DNA from 4 places in the Lysinibacillus sp. FJAT-14222 genome. Region 1 is predicted to be linked to each of the others. Evidence: riboswitches for the same ligand, from Rfam matches in the RefSeq annotation. Region 1 holds a riboswitch; each other region holds the start of a gene.
What was found. Region 1 has a riboswitch for cobalamin ahead of nikA (nickel ABC transporter substrate-binding protein). Riboswitches for the same ligand answer to the same signal wherever they lie in the genome.
Positions count from the first base shown of each region.

Region 2: linked by a shared signal. The riboswitch ahead of AN161_RS13275 (iron ABC transporter permease) and the one ahead of nikA (nickel ABC transporter substrate-binding protein) in region 1 are both predicted to bind cobalamin.
Region 3: linked by a shared signal. The riboswitch ahead of AN161_RS24640 (ribonucleoside-diphosphate reductase subunit alpha) and the one ahead of nikA (nickel ABC transporter substrate-binding protein) in region 1 are both predicted to bind cobalamin.
Region 4: linked by a shared signal. The riboswitch ahead of cobT (nicotinate-nucleotide--dimethylbenzimidazole phosphoribosyltransferase) and the one ahead of nikA (nickel ABC transporter substrate-binding protein) in region 1 are both predicted to bind cobalamin.

Region 1 is NZ_LIYL01000054.1:27,270-31,453, reverse strand. It holds gene nikB (nickel ABC transporter permease) at 1-319, opposite strand, end outside; gene nikA (nickel ABC transporter substrate-binding protein) at 391-2,007, opposite strand; cobalamin riboswitch at 2,158-2,351, opposite strand; gene metE (5-methyltetrahydropteroyltriglutamate--homocysteine S-methyltransferase) at 2,518-4,184, opposite strand, start outside.
Region 2 is NZ_LIYL01000025.1:37,936-42,119, forward strand. It holds gene AN161_RS13265 (NADPH-dependent FMN reductase) at 1-65, shown strand, start outside; gene AN161_RS28860 (hypothetical protein) at 62-241, opposite strand; gene AN161_RS13270 (biotin transporter BioY) at 438-1,034, opposite strand; cobalamin riboswitch at 1,208-1,400, shown strand; gene AN161_RS13275 (iron ABC transporter permease) at 1,545-2,591, shown strand; gene AN161_RS13280 (heme ABC transporter ATP-binding protein) at 2,597-3,391, shown strand; gene AN161_RS13285 (SMR family transporter) at 3,783-4,097, opposite strand; gene AN161_RS13290 (SMR family transporter) at 4,097-4,184, opposite strand, start outside.
Region 3 is NZ_LIYL01000059.1:184,530-188,713, reverse strand. It holds gene AN161_RS24640 (ribonucleoside-diphosphate reductase subunit alpha) at 1-1,858, opposite strand, end outside; cobalamin riboswitch at 2,023-2,210, opposite strand; gene AN161_RS24635 (hypothetical protein) at 2,318-3,004, opposite strand; gene AN161_RS24630 (ECF transporter S component) at 3,001-3,495, opposite strand; gene AN161_RS30385 (hypothetical protein) at 3,658-3,909, shown strand; gene AN161_RS24620 (bifunctional adenosylcobinamide kinase/adenosylcobinamide-phosphate guanylyltransferase) at 3,898-4,184, opposite strand, start outside.
Region 4 is NZ_LIYL01000021.1:211,525-215,708, reverse strand. It holds gene AN161_RS10600 (methionine gamma-lyase family protein) at 1-177, opposite strand, end outside; gene AN161_RS10595 (trimeric intracellular cation channel family protein) at 452-1,057, shown strand; gene cobT (nicotinate-nucleotide--dimethylbenzimidazole phosphoribosyltransferase) at 1,216-2,271, opposite strand; cobalamin riboswitch at 2,384-2,561, opposite strand; gene AN161_RS10585 (hypothetical protein) at 2,709-3,452, opposite strand; gene AN161_RS10580 (hypothetical protein) at 3,484-4,184, opposite strand, start outside.

The DNA of each region.
Region 1 (4,184 bases):
CAATGGTTGCGGGTAATTTCGCAAATAGCTCTTGTGCCACTGGTAATTTACTAACAAAAGATGTACCAAAATCTAGCTGTAAAACCCCTTTTCCCCATAGCAAGTATTGAATAAGAAAAGGTTTGTCCGTTCCAAGTTCTTCACGTAATGCCTGAATGGCTTCCTCGGTTGGGGCAACTCTTGCCAATCGCAGCATGACCTCAGCAGGCTCTACTGGAACGAAACGAATAAATACAAAGGTTAGGATGGAAACTCCTAGTAAGACAAACGGCAAAGTCAAAATTCTTTTTAAACAAAACATCCATGTCGATTCATACATGCTGTCACTTCCTACTCAATCCTATGATAAAGAGAGAGATGTCTTTGCTAGACATACTCTCTCTTCTACTCTTATTTTTCTTTATCCATTTGTGCATAGGGAATATCATATTCAGATGCACGTGGCGCAAAATCCTTCATATATGGATGATAAATCACATTATTTGTTTCGTAAGATATAGGATAGAATAGTGCTTCGTCATGGAACACTGTTAAAATATCCGTGTAAAGTTGCACTCGTTCCTCTTCATCTGTACCAATTAATAATTGATGTATTTTATTATCGATTTCTTTGGCATTTGGTAAGCCTAATTTCGCTTCATAAACACCACTAGCGTTTGGTGTAGCTGATTCATTCGCAAAGCTATGTGGATCTGTTGGTGGTCCATTTGTTCGCCAGAAATTAATATCCACCTGATCATCCATTAATTTTTGAAGACCCACCATCACATCTGCGCCTTCTAAATTCAGCTGTACCCCTATTTTCGCTAGTTCACCTTGCATTAATTCCGCCATTGGCTTTTGGATCGCATCTGTTGCAATGTAGATCAAATCTAATGATAAGGGTTGCCCGTTTTTCGAACGAATTTTTTCGCCCTTCTGTAACGTCCATCCTGCTTCATCTAGCAACTGTTGCGCTTTTTCTGGATTATACAAGATTGGCGCTAAATCAATATTGGCATAAGGAATTGCGTCCCAAAATAGTGTATTAGCCACTTTTTCTGTACCATGTGTAATACTGTCAACCATTTGTTCCTTATTGATGGCATATTGAACGGCTTGACGTACCTTTAATTCGGCTAACGGACCTGACTGAGTATTGAATAGTAACGCTTTCGTAGATAAAGGTTCAGAGGTAGCAGTTTTGTATTTCCCACTATCTTTTAAATACGTATAGTTATCTAAACTAATGATGCCACGACCATAAATTAAATCTAATTCTTCGTTTTCAAATGCCAACGATATAGATTCTGAATCAGGGATAACTTTAATTTTTATTTGTTCTTCGAGAGGTTTTTCGCCCCAATAGTTTTCGTTGCGACTAAATAAAGCATACTCATCTTTTTTGTATTCGGTTAATACCCATGGACCTGTTCCAATAGATACTTTGATAGAATTTTGCGTTGCATCTCCTGCTGGGAATCCATTATCCGCTAAAAAACGAAATGGTCTTACGAAGGCAAGCTCGTTTAAGACAGGATAATAAGGTTCATCCAATTGCAAACGAATTGTAAAATCATCCACTTTCACAACCTCTTTCATATGGTTGACCATACCCATCCAAGAATGCATTTCCCGATTCGCTAAGACGGCATCGAAGTTACGAATCACATTATCTGCATTAAAAGCTGTTCCATCTGAATACGTAACATCTTTTCTTAAATGAAAAGTATAAGTAGTTTTATCTTCTGAGATGTCCCAACTTTCTGCTAGTTTTGGGGTAACAGTTCCATCATCGTTGTATTCCACCAAGGATTCATAGACCATTGCTTGTGCGGTCATTTGATTAGGCAAATATGTATGGGGGTTCAATGGGCCGACATCTAATGGCCATCCAATCGTTATCATTTTTTCATCTGTTTGCTGTGTTGCTGTTTCTCCCTTTTTTTGATCCTTGCTTGTACAGCCAGCAAGTACACTGAAAGTCAACACAAGCATGAAAGGAAGTAAATACTTTGTCAATCTCATTTTCTGTCTCCTATCTCTATTCGTGGTACAAAATGAATCTACTTGTAGATGAAGAGAAGGCATAAAAAAACCTTATTCTAAAAAAAGAATAAGGACAGAAAAACATACAATGAGTAAGTCTCCATCCATCTCCCTATCTTTCGTAGATCATTAATGAATCTTCTTACAAGCAGGCATTCTGGCTCATGAATCATGATTTTGCTTCACCTTCCCAAGTAATCACTCAGTGGTATTTGAAACAAAACTCCTCATTTACAGCTGCGGGACAGCATGGGATTTACACCCATTTTCCTTTTAATTGAATGAAAGGCTTTTTCACTCAAACTTGTAATGATTGCTATGAAATTAGTAATAAACATAACATGCTCGATTGTTCACGTCAATTTTATTTTCTGAATATAATAAAAATCTCGGAAGAATGAAACACCAAAGACCAGGTACTTACCTGGTCTTTGGTGTATTTCGGAGAGAAGATGTAGTAGTTGTAGTAGATTTTAAAAAATGATTTCGTTATCTCGAGATAGATTGTTGTACTTCCTGGCGCAATGTTTTCGTTGCAGCAACCATATTAGCTAAAGCCGCAACGGTTTCTGTTTCTTTTCTTGTTTTTAACCCACAGTCTGGGTTCACCCAAAATTGATGGCGATCAAGCACCTGCAAACTATCTCTCATAATAGTTAGCATTTCTTCGTCGCTCGGTACACGAGGACTATGAATATCATATACGCCTAAACCAATCCCTTTTGTATATGGATTCACTTGAAGTGAAGAGATAAGCTCTCCATGACTTCGTGATGTTTCAATGGAAATAACATCTGCATCTAGCGCGCTAATTGGTTCAATGAAATCGTTAAATTCGCAGTAACACATATGTGTATGGATTTGTGTTTCATCTTTGACACTAGAAGTAGCAAGCTTGAACGAATTGACAGCCCAATCTAAGTAAGCACCCCATTCTTCTTTTCGGAGCGGTAAACCTTCTCTTAGAGCTGGCTCATCCACTTGAATAATCGAAATACCTGCTTTTTCTAGTGCTTCAACCTCTTTACGAAGTGCTAATGCAATTTGATAAGCGACATCTTTACGTGACAAATCGTCTCGCACAAAGGACCAATTTAATATCGTCACTGGCCCCGTCAGCATGCCTTTTACAAAGCGCATTGTTAAGCTTTGGGCATAGGCTGACTCTATTACAGTAATTGGTGAAGCCCATGCAACATCTCCATAAATGATCGGTGGCTTGACACAGCGTGATCCATAGGAAACGACCCATGCTTTTTCTGTAAATGCAAAACCAGTCAGCTTTTCACCAAAGTATTCGACCATGTCTGTACGCTCAAATTCACCATGAACTAGTACATCGATATCTAGTTCTTCTTGTATCGTAATCCAGCGTTTTGTTTCCTGCTCTATAAATGCTTCGTAGGCTTCATTCGATAATTGTTTTTTACGCCAAGCATTACGATTCCTTTTCACCTCATCAGATTGCGGGAAGCTTCCGATTGTTGTCGTTGGAAATAGCGGTAACGCTAACGCTTGCTGCTGCAGCTTTTGACGTTGAGTAAATTCACTATGTCGTTCAAAATCTTGCGTTGTCACAGTTTGAACTGTTTGATGGACCATCTTGTTTTGACGGATTGGATGATTTTTTAGAGCCTCAATCGCCTTCATACTTTCTGAAAAATTGTGTTGTAAGGTACCTTCTTTATCTCGTCTACATGTAGTCAGCTCTATAATTTCTACGATTTTTTCATCTGCGAAGGCCAATGCGTGCTTTAGAACAGGGTCAATCTCATTTTCAAGAGCAGTTGTAATGGGTACGTGTTGTAGATTACTGGATGGTTGAATCCATAGCTCCGCTGCATTACTTAAATGCTCAATCGCCTGAATCGTAGCATTGACCTCCGCTAGATTGGAACGCCAAATATCACGTCCATTTACAACTCCGATTGCCAATACTTTATCCTGAGGGAAACCATATTGACGAAGTGACGCCATATTTCCTTTATAGCCATGAACAAAGTCTAGACCAAATCCTTGTACAGGTAATGAAATCAATGTTTCATAAGCGCATAATGCTTCAAAATAAGTTTGTAGCATGATCTTAGCCTCTGGAACGGCAACGGCTAACTGGTCGTAAATCTCTTGCACAAGCTTGATCTCTGCTGCATCAAGGG
Region 2 (4,184 bases), on a different contig from region 1:
GTACTATCAAATTCCTAGATGTAGTTATTGATAACTTCTTAAACTGGATGAAAAAATACGTTTAAAAATAAAAAACTGGGATCAGCACCATAAACGTGTGGTTGATTTCCGTTTCGACTAGGCGCTTTCCTGGGGGCGTTTGATGAGCCGCTTTTGTTGCTGCCGCTACGTTAGCACTACGCTTTCGCACAGAAAACATCCGCTTCGCTGCAGGGTCTCGGGCCAACATGATGTTGGTCACGAAGGTGTTATCACAGGACGTGATGGTTTTAGCCTTCGTTCCTCTATTGCTGATCCCCGAGGAGTCGCCCAGTCTCCACTACAATCAACTATTTGCATAGTAAACGTTTTAACAAAAGTCATCCACAACTTTTGGTGATGAACCAAAAACTGTCCAATTAAGTATGCTATATACTTTTGGACAGTTTTTTATCTCTTTATTTAATAGGGATTATTTTTAAAACTTTTTGAAGGCGGTATGCAAAAATACCCGCAAATATAGCTAAAATAATATCCTTTGGCAAAGGAGGCATCATCCAAAGCCATGCTATCTTATAAGTGAAAGCATCAGGAGCACTAGCCCATAGCTTGTAGGCAAAGTACATCCAATTTGTCCCTAGTAAATAATTAATTGCTGTTGCAATTAATGCAGCAACTACATAACTTGTCTTCGTTCCACTGCGTTCTACAATAAGCCCCGCGACAAATGCAGCAACTATAAAAGAGACAATAAAACCAAATGTAGGACTTAAAATTTGTCCAAAGCCTCCGCTGAAACGTGCAAATACAGGTGCACCTGCTAAACCGATACACATATAAACAGTGCAAGCGAGTGCCCCTTTTCTACTACCAAGAATAAGCCCTGCTAAAATAGCAAAAAATGTTTGCAATGTGATAGGTACTCCACCAACCATCATGAAAGGTACAATGGACGTGATATTAGCTCCTATCATTATCAATGTTGAAAATAGTCCAATATAGGCAATATCGACTGTTCTTAATTTGTGATGCGTGTGTTCCGCGACTGTTGTCATTATTTCACCCCTAAAAAGTAATGTTGATAATAATAGTGTAAAAAAATAAAGTTTTTGTGTCAACCTTATAATTTGTTTAGGTTAACACAAAAACTTTTATCCTGCTTAAGTTGATAAATAACTATTAGTTATAGACTAACTATTAAAATATATGATAGAATCGTCATAATTTTAAAATATTAGATACTATTGGTGTGACATCTTATACAATGTGTCACTTAAAAGGGAAGTCGGTGCAAATCCGACGCTGTCCCGCAACTGTAACGAGGAGTTCTATGATGATTTAGCCACTGTTCTAGAATGGGAAGGCCATCATAGTAACATTGATTCGAAGCCAGGAGACCTGCCAATTAGTGATTCCTGTAATGCCCACGAGGATGAAAGCGATTACGGACAATAGTAGAAGGAAATCCTTCTGACTTTGTTTAATCAAGGGTATTTCTATGCGTAATTTGCATGGAATACCCTTTTTTGCTTCATTTATAATGAATGATAGGAGTTAATAAACAAATGAATAAAAAATTTATGCTACTTTCAATGACTCTTCTACTAGTACTTATAATTTCAATGACAATTGCGATTATGGTTGGATCGGTTTCCGTTACGCCACTTTATGTATGGAAGGTCATCCTTTCTAAAATCCCAATTATACAAAATTCAATCGAACAAGATTGGAGTCGCTCACAGGAAATTATCATTTGGCAAATACGAGCTCCGCGTGTATTACTCGCTGCTATCGTTGGAGCGGGCTTGGCAATTGCTGGAGCAGCTATTCAGGCACTTGTTCGTAATTCAATTGCTGAACCATATATTTTAGGGATCTCTTCTGGTGCCACAGTTGGTGCCACAGCTGTCATCATATTAGGTGCTTTTTCATTTCTGGGCGTTTATGCTCTGTCCATATCTGCATTTTTAGGTTCTCTCACAGCGATGGGGTTAGTTTTCTTCTTATCGCGTGTGGGCGGTAGAGTCTCTGTCTTTAGACTTTTACTTTCAGGGATGGCGGTGTCGTTTATTTTATCTGCTATTTCAAATTTTATATTAATGACGTCGAAGCAAGAGGGGGGAATGAAGGCAGTCATGTTTTGGATGCTAGGAAGCCTAGCTGGTGCGAAGTGGAGTAATCTTTTAATTCCTGCAGTTATTTTTATTGTAGTATTTGCCTTGTTATGGCTTCACTATCGAAGCTTAAATTTATTACTTCTTGGGGAAGAAGCAGCTGTCACATTAGGGGTCAACTTACAACAGTTTCGGATACAGCTTATCTTATTAGTATCATTATTAACAGGTGTGCTTGTCGCTGTAAGTGGTTCAATCGGATTTGTCGGCCTAATCATTCCACATATTGTACGGCAGATTGTAGGTTCAAACCATAAATATGTTATACCGATTAGCGCTTTACTAGGGGGGATTTTCTTAGTTTGGGCAGATGCACTTGCCAGAATTTTAATTGCCCCTGAAGAAATGCCAATTGGAATCATCACGGCTTTTTGTGGAGGACCATTTTTCATTTGGCTGCTACGTCGTAACAATTATTCTTTCGGTGAAGGAGATTAAAGCATATGACATTAGAAGCGAAACAAGTATCTTTCTCCATTTCTGATGAACGCATATTACATGAAGTAAGTGTTCAAATAAAGGACAAGCAATTTGTTGGGCTAATCGGTCCTAATGGTAGTGGGAAGTCAACGCTATTAAAGAATATGTATCGTTTATTAAAACCAGAAAGTGGAACAGTATTATTAAATGAACAGGATATTTTAAAGCAATCGAGTAAAGGCATAGCTAAAAATTTAGCAGTTGTAAGTCAAGAAACACCGGTCTTATTCGATTTTACAGTACATGATTTAGTAAGTATGGGGAGAACACCTCATAAAAAACTATTGGAGTTTGATCAAGAACGAGATTTTCAAATTGTAAAAGATGCACTGAACCAAACAGGTATCGCTCATTTAGAGAAACGCAGCTTTAGCTCGCTTTCGGGTGGAGAAAAAAAGCGTGTGATGGTTGCTCGTGCCCTCGCTCAGCAAGCGCAGGTCCTTATTTTAGATGAGCCAACAAATCATCTAGATATTCAGCATCAATTGCAGCTAATGGATCTAATTCAAACTCTACATTTAACAGTTGTTGCTGCAATACATGATTTAAACATTGCAGCTATGTATTGCGATCAAATTTATGTTTTACAGCAAGGCCGAATTGTTTGTTTTGGAACACCAGCAGAAGTGCTTACACCGGCATTATTACAAGATGTTTTTGGCGTTTATGCCGATATTCAAACACATCCACTTACAGGTAAGCCATATTTAATGTATATCCCAGAGCAATTCGCGAAGGAAGATTTAGAAACTACATAAAGTGATTGATATATCAAAGCCTATTATGCCAAAAAATTAAGGTTGTAATTATGGTTTTTGGCAAAGCGAGGGGTTGATTTCCGTTCCGACTGGGCGCTTTGTTGCTGCCGCTACGCTTTCGCACAGAGCAGAGCTTCCTGGGGGCGTCCGATGTGAGCCGCTTTACTCGCTTTGCTCGCTCCAGGGTCTCATCTGTGACGCTGATCCCCAAGGAGTCGCCCAGTCTCCACTCCAATCAACCACTTCATATAATATATATCTTCTGGCCTGTCACTCTAATTAATAGTGATAAAATCCTCAAGATACACTATTTACATAGTTATAAAATAAAGTTTCAACGAAAAAGTTTATTTCAAAAGGCTTATTCACAGTATAAAGAATTGAAGTCAAATTAAGATATTGCTTTTAAACCTGCCACACCAATGATAATGGCGATGATACTAATAATTCGAGTCAGGTTTTTAGATTCTCCAAAGAATATAATATTCACGAGAACAGCACCAACTGTACCAATACCAATCCATACTACATAGGCGATGCTTAACTGTAAATAGTTAAAGGATGCATATAAAAGCACAAAAGACATTCCAAAGCCGCCTACATATATTAATAAATTACGTATAGTTTTTTCCTGACTATAAAAGCGTAAACCTACAACACCTATAATTTCTGAAATTGCAGCTAATAAAACAAGGAACCAACCCATTATGCATGAGCTCCTTTCTTTTCAACAGGATCTTTTGAAGGGTTATCAGATAAATTAAGACCAATAACACCCAGTACTAAAATAAAC
Region 3 (4,184 bases), on a different contig from region 1:
ATGAGTTAGGGGCAACCGCCATAACATAGCCGTTGCGCATACCTTTTTCCGCAACCGCGGCGCGTAACGCATTCCATTTATGACTGTCATAGCCACGTTTGTCAAAATACGCACCAGTATGCCAATCTGAGCCTTCAAATAATGGGTAAGCACCTTTTTCACTTGCCAAATCGTTGGAAGCACGAATTGTTAAATAGGCAATTTCCTCATATAGCTTGTCCGCGAATTCTACAGCATCCTCAGACTCCCATTGAATTTCTTTCAAAGCTAGTAAATGATGCCAACCAAATGTTCCAAGTCCAATCCCACGGTAGCGCAAGTTTGTACGCTCTGCCTGTTTAACTGGAATTGTATTTAAGGCAATAACGTTATCTAACATACGTACTTGAATTGGAATCAATCGTTCTAGAACACCAGCCGGTACAGCTCTACCTAAATTAATAGATGATAAGTTACAGACAACGAAATCTCCTGGCTTGCGACGTGTTACGATGACATCATCTTCTAAGGTAATAGACTCAAATTCAGTAGCCGACATATTCTGGAATATTTCTGTGCACAGGTTCGAGCTGTAAACCATCCCTTCATGCTTATTCGGATTCATGCGATTTACTTCATCACGATAGAACATAAACGGTACGCCTGTTTCAAGCTGTGAACGCATAATACGCTTCATAATATCAATAGCCGGTACGCTCTCACGACTTAATAATGGATTGGCGATACATTCCGCATATTTTTCTCGGAAGGAACCGTCACCTTTTTTCTCATCGTAGAAATCTTCTAGTGAGAAGCCCATGACCTCTCGCACTTCATGTGGGTCAAATAAATGCCATTCCTCACGTGCCTCAACAGCTTCCATAAATAAATCCGGTAAGCAAAGCCCCGTGAAAATATCATGGGCACGCATACGCTCATCCCCATTGTTTAAGCGTAAATCTAAAAACGTAAAGACGTCCTTGTGCCAAACATCTAGATAGACAGCAATTGCTCCTTGTCGTTGACCAAGCTGATCGACTGAAACCGCCGTATTATTAAGCTGTTTAATCCACGGCAATACACCACTTGATGCACCTTTAAAGCCTTTAATAGATGAGCCACGGCTACGAATTTTGCCCATATAAACACCAATACCACCACCGTATTTCGATAATGTTGCGACATCTGTATTCGTGTCATAAATGCTTTGTAAACTATCATCTACTGTATCGATAAAGCAGCTAGATAGCTGTCCATGCGTTTTGCCTGCATTCGATAATGTCGGTGTGGCAACAGTCATATATAAATTACTCATCGCCCAGTAAGATTCACGTACTTTTTCTAAACGATTTTCTGTTTCATCCTGCATAAGTGTCATCGCAATGACCATCCAACGTTCCTGCGGTAGCTCCACTGGTGTTTTCGTGTAATCACGGACAACATAGCGATCCATTAATGTTTTTAAGCCAATATACGTAAACAATTCATCACGGCTTTGTTCTAAATAAGAAGCAAGTTCCTGAAGCTCCTGCTCACTATATTTTGTTGTTAAACTTTCATGATACAAACCAGCCTCTGTATAGCGCGCTAATTGTGCTGGGAAAACCTTATAAACATCTTTTACCGAAACACCGCGGCGCATTGCAAATTGGTCATATAATTTTTCTAAATAAATTTGCGCTGCGACAAATGTCCAGTATGGCTCCTCTTCGTCAATTAGGCTAAGCGTTTGTAAAATCATCGCATCCGCCCATGCTTCAAATGTGGCATTGTCGTTTTTTCGTAGCCATCGATCCGATAACCTTACAAAACTTTCAAGTTCATCCTCCGTATAACTTTTCTTAAGCTTAGCCATTTGCTGTTCGATTTGAATTGTCATGTACACATTCTCTCCCTTTCTTTCTCCAGACAACACAAAAAAGCGATCACGCAACATCTATCGGTTACGTGATCGCTGTAAAATCGGAAATGGAAATGAAGGACATGCACACAAAGAAGTGAACAAATCTCTCGCCTCCACTTCTCAATCCCCGAAGAATGTGTTGCTGTCTTGAACATCTCGGCAGGTCTCCTGGCTCATGCTTCCTCCAAATGATAGCCTTCCCATTTTTCACAGTGGCCTATTCATCATTTGTCAGCACTTACAGTTGCGGGGACAGCTTCGGCTTAAGATGACTCTTTTTCCGAATTCCCTTTTAAACCATATTGGTACCGTTTGTCCAAAATACTATATATTGTGTTTTAACTCCTAAACAAATCTAACATATTGTGTTTACTGTTGCAATAGGCGATTTGCCCCTTGCAATTTGTAATGTGCTACTTTTTCTCGAAGCAAGCCCTAATACAATGCAGTTTTACGTAGTTTTTCAAAATTTCTAGGAAATTTTTTTTGTGCCAGCTGCTCTTTTTCTGGATGTATTCCGAGTAAAATGACTGCACATGGACCAGCTGTTTTTTCAACATCTAACGAACTTCCGACCTGTTGATCATCAAAAAGTCGTGTAAATTCTGCTTGCAGCCCCTTTGATCCAACTGGCCAAACTTGCTGCACAATTTCCTCTTTCCACGCCTGAAAAATAGGTTGTAGCTGTGCGACATCCTCAGGCTGCGCAAGGACTTCATTGCCTACAAGCGGCAGTCCATATGTGTACCAAACAAGGTATTCATGCTTAGATAATGTACGTTTCTGCTGCTCACCAAGCATCGTAATGGACAAACCTGATTGTAAAGTCGGCATATTGGACTCTGTGCTACCGTCTATTGGTGGACAAATAAGACCAACCTCATCGAAGACCTGTTGAATGCCGGCAACATAACGAGACCATGCAGCATCCCCTGAAAAATTAGCTAATAGGATATGTGTCGGTAAAGCATTTGCCGCAAGCTGCTCTAAAAAGGTAACACGTGCGGTCAAGTATGCCGTTAGTTGATCTGGGGCAGACACAATATCTTGTGGTTTTTCACCAATTGCTGCGGCATTATCTGTTGTAGTAATGAGCCCACCTACTTTTATTGCATTTCTCAATGTACTCGACCTTCCTTACGCACAAACACCTTAGACAGAATTGGCATCACAATGGCAACGATGACTAAATTAATAAGTGTTGCTAATGGAAGACTAGTAAGAGAACCCCAGTAAAACGCCGGACTAATGATAAAGTAAAACGGTAATGGTGAGACAACGCCGTTTAAAATAAGCGCAACAGGCCATTTCCAAAAATGCATTCCTTTTTTATGCATAACCCCGAAGATCCATACAACAATAAACATTTCCACTGCGATAATAATATGTAGTGGTCCATATAGAAAACCCGAAGTTAAGGCTGAAATCAAGTGCCCAATTCCCCCCGCAACCCCAGCTAATACTGGAGATAAAAATACAACGCTCAAAAATGCAGGAGCAGAGTCCAACGCAGCAGTTGTAATAAATGTTGGAATTTTAATGACTGCACCCACTGCACAAATTGCCGCTACCATGGCAGTGAGCGTCAATTTCATCAATCTTTGTCGATCCATCCCATTCCCTCATTCCTTTAATATTTGGCTATTCATTATAACGTGTGGTTGATTTCCGTTCCGGCTGGGTGCTTTGTTGCTGCCGCTACGCTTTCGCACAGATAAAACATTTGTTGCTGCCGCTTCGCTTTCGCACAGAACAAAGCTTCCTGGGGGCGTCCGATGAGCCGCTTGGGCCAACAGATGTTTTTTGCGCGAAAGCGTAGCGACAGCAACAGCATGATGTTGGTCACGAAGGCGTTATCACAGGACGTGATGGTTTTAGCCTTGGTTCCTCTATCGCTGATCCCCAAGGAGTCACTCAGCCTCCACTCCAATCAACTAACAAACATAGCGAAGGTTTTAACAATCATCAACCCAAACATTTTTAATGAAAAGCCTTCTAAATTTTTCAAATCTATATTATTTGATTAGTTCCCCGATACCGTACCAGATGCGTACAACGAGTTCGGCTTCAGCAAATAATGCCTGGTACAAACGCCCACATGCATCACGTAATAATCGTGCCTGTTTTTCCATTGGCACAACTCCCCGTCCCATATCGGTCACAATAATATACAGTGTACAATTTTCTTCAAGAGTCTTTAGCCTTGTCAAAATGGTTCTAATAAGGGTTTCATCATCCTCAAGATCTTGTGTTATGAGCCACTTCTCTAAGTTTTTAATAACAAGTACATCACAGGCAGGAG
Region 4 (4,184 bases), on a different contig from region 1:
ACCATTAGACGGGTGCAGATGATAGTCACTTACTTGATGCTTTCGGAACGCTGCAAGCACTTTTTGTTGATTGAAGAACGCCATATCTTCTACCTTGGCATGAAAAGGGCGTACCTTTTCTTCTATTTTAGCAGCTAATGCTAATGTTTCTTCCGTTAAATTGGTTGTAAAAGTCATTATATTCTTCTCCATTTCACATTTGTTCAAATCTTATCTTAACAATTTGTGAGCTTGCCTGCAAAACTTGCTAATTGCATTAGGCACTAAGCCAAATTACGGACTTAATCTATTTATTTCTGCTATAATGAGATATTTGATATCTGATAATTCCAAATCATAAGTCGATGCTTTTCTTGGCAAAAACTTCTAGATACAAAAAGGTAACTTAAAGTTTTCTAGTATGTAATCTACAACAACATGAAATGATTTATTCACATAAGGGGTGAAAGGGTTGGCTTGGGAGGTTTTTAGTATCATTGGAACAATTGCCTTCGCTATTTCCGGGGCAATAATTGCAATGGAGGAAGAATACGATTTATTCGGCGTCTATATACTCGGTATCGTAACCGCTTTCGGTGGTGGAGCTATACGAAATCTACTAATAGGTTTACCTGTAACTACACTGTGGGGGCAAGATATGATGTTCCAAATTGCCATTGCAGCCATCACAATTTTTTTCTTATTTCCACATCGACTCATTCAACATTGGCATCGTTGGGGCAACTTCACTGATGCTATTGGATTATCGGCATTTGCGATTCAAGGTGCCCTTTATGCTGTGAAGCTCGACATGCCTATTAGTGCCGTTATTGTAGCTGCAGTTTTAACAGGATCAGGTGGTGGAATTGTTCGTGATTTATTAGCTAGACGTAAACCATTAGTTCTTCGTGATGAAGTCTATGGCGTTTGGGCAGCACTAGCAGGACTGATCATTGGACTTGAATTATTGTCAGGGGATATCTTTTTATATGTATTATTTGGTGTGATCACAGCACTAAGAATACTTTCATATATAAAGAAATGGCGTTTACCGTTGCGGAAGTTGAATCGAGCATAGATAAGTTTCCTTATACCGCTGCATAACAACAAGCCCAAATAGCTGTTATTTGGGCTTGTTTTTTTAGAATATGTGTTTCTCCTAAATCCTCAGTAAACTTTGTGCTTGTCGAGAATATGTGAAGGCACTAGTATTTCTTTAATTGAAAACTCATATGATTACTTCTCTAACAGCTGCATAGATTCCTCTAATGTAGCCATGTTTTTCATCATGGAGCAAGCTGCGTCCAAAATAGGAAACGCTAAAGCTGCGCCAGATCCCTCGCCCAATCGCATATTCATATGTAGCATCGGTTCAACTCCTAGCAATTCGGCAGCAATTTTAGCACCTGGTTCTTCGGAGGCATGAGAAGGAATGATATAGTCTTTTACTTTTGGTTCGAGTTCGTATGCAATAAGAGCAGCAATAGTAGAAATAAAGCCATCAATCACTACAGGTTTGCGATTTGCAGCAGCTGCAAGTATTACCCCAGCCATAGCGCCTATTTCTAACCCTCCAACTTTTGCAAGAATATCAATAGCATCATCGCGATTTGGTTTGTTTAATACAATGGCATTGTGAATGACCTCTACTTTATGCGCAATCCCTCCTGGTCCAACACCTGCACCGAATCCCGTCACTTCAATTGGATGACACTCGCAAAGAACCGATAATATTGCAGCACTTGGCGTCGTATTACCAATCCCCATTTCTCCTGTCCCGAGTACATTCGCCCCTTTTTTTATTTCTTCTGTAGCTACTTCAATTCCTACTTCAATAGATTGAATGGCTTCTTCCCTTGACATAGCAGGACCTTTTGCCATATTGTCCGTTCCATATTTTATTTTTTTTATGATGACACCAGCATCAAGTGGAATATCCTCTTTTACGCCAACGTCTACTGTAACAACTTTTGCATCTGTGATTTTTGCGATAGCACAGACACCAGTTCCTCCTCTAGGGAAATTTAACGTTTGAAAGACCGTCACATTTTGTATATTTGATGTTACTCCTTCATCACAAACACCATGATCTGCTGCACAGACAATAATTGCCTTATTATCTATCGTAGGAAATAGTTCGCCTGTAATACCGGATAGTTGCACAGCTAGAGTCTCCAGCTTCCCTAAGCTACTAGGCGGCTTGCAAAGTGCATCTATGCGTTCTCTTGCTTCCTCCATCATTTTGTGGTCGGCACTTTGAATGTTTTGAATCGTTTGTTGTAATAATTGCATGAAAATTTCCCCTTTCTTTTTTGCCCTTGTTACTCGAAGAATGATTTAGAGAAAAAATAAAAAGCCTGTAGTTTATTCCATAACAAATAAACTACAGACTTTTCCATCGTCTATATAACCGAAGCAGATAGGCAGGTCTCCTGGCTGAATTTCAACATTTCATAGAACCTTCCCAGAACGATGCTAGTGGCATTCTCTATGAAACTCCCTTTTACAGTGGTGGGACCGCTAAAGCTTTTCACTTTATTCCCTATTCTCCCGCAATGGGCACCTAATGCTTTTATGCAATTATTTTAAATTTACGTCAAAGTGGTTTTTGTGTCAACATTTTAAATGGAAAATTCAGAACTTTTTGCGTAACACTAGTGTTAAAAACTAAAAATAAGAAATTGAGCTTTCTTCGTTACTCCTATTCATAACATCGCCACGAAAATATATTAATGTTGATGCCCCTTTTTTAATGATTCTCTCTCTACTTCTTTTACAGCTTCTGTACCAATTGGTAAAATAACAGTTTCCATTAAATGCTCATTTCCCTCTGCAAAGGCATGTATAGTAACATTCCAAATTCCTGCTTCAAATTTACCTTTAAATTGATGAACTCCATTTTCGCTTTTTAAATCCTCCGTAAAATGAATATCCCTTTCCAGTAAATCAAATTGTAAACTTACTTTTGAATCTTGAATAATATTGTTTTGTTTATCATGAAGTGTAATGTTTAGAATTCCTTCTTTATCTGGCTGAATAACCTCGGGATCTGTTGTAATATTAAGGGTCACATCATCTATTTGTTCTTCACTGACTTTACCAAAAACTTCAGTAAAGGAATCAATTTTAGTATTTTCATCTAAAACATACTGATAATTTATATTCCAAATACCTTCCATTGGTAATTCAATTTTGGCAGCATAATAGTTTTGTTCTTTTGATAGGTTTATATCTTTAATATTATGATCCATATTTTGCATTTTTAAATCCATTATAATACTGAAGTTTTCTTCATTTCTTAGGTTTTCTGGAACTGATAATTTAGTTGTTAGTACTCCATTCTTATAAATATGATTGGTTTCGATATTGTTAAGCTCTTCAGCAATACTTGATACTTGGTTTGTATGTGTAGTGCTACAGGCATTTAAAAATAAAAAAACTGTGAATAGAAATAAAGATAAAAATTTCTTCATACTAATCTATCTCCCCAGAACAATAATAGTTTCAGTGTCCTGATTTGCCATAGTAGTGATATCTGTTAGAATGATATAAAGCCCATGAACAATTTTTGTAGTTATAAGCTGATTGAAGACCACGACAATTTGTATTACTTGTGTAATCATTTTGACAGTCATAAGATAAGAAAGCATAGTCACAATCACTTCCTACAAAGTTTTTCCATGCCCTTGGATCCCAGTGATTATAGTATCTATGATTAGAAACACTACCGTTGAATCGGTTACAGTGAACACGATCTCCTGGAGAGTGTTTTTGGCCCACCTCTGATCGGCTGCTTTTGCCATTTTCTGTACTAGTCATTTCACCATCCATTGACTTTGCGAAGTCTTTGAAATTGATAGTCTTTACTAGATCTATAGATTGAGATTTGTTCTTATCATTTTTAACATTTGTTTTAATTTCTTGCCCATTAGCCTTAAATTGAATATCCAAATTAGCATCATCTTCATTTATTGCGAATGTACCATTAGCAGTCAATTCAACCTCTTGTTCATTAATAGTTAATGAGCCGTTTTTGGCAGGATAAAATTTCTCATAACCATTTTCAGTTTTTTTCCATCCCTCTTTTTCTACTTCTTTAAGAAATTCATCTTCATCTCCCAATAGCTTTTTATCTTCTTCAGTAAGATCAATCTTCATAACTATTCCTGCTTTCCCCTGAACATTTCCGTCCTGAATAGCAGCTG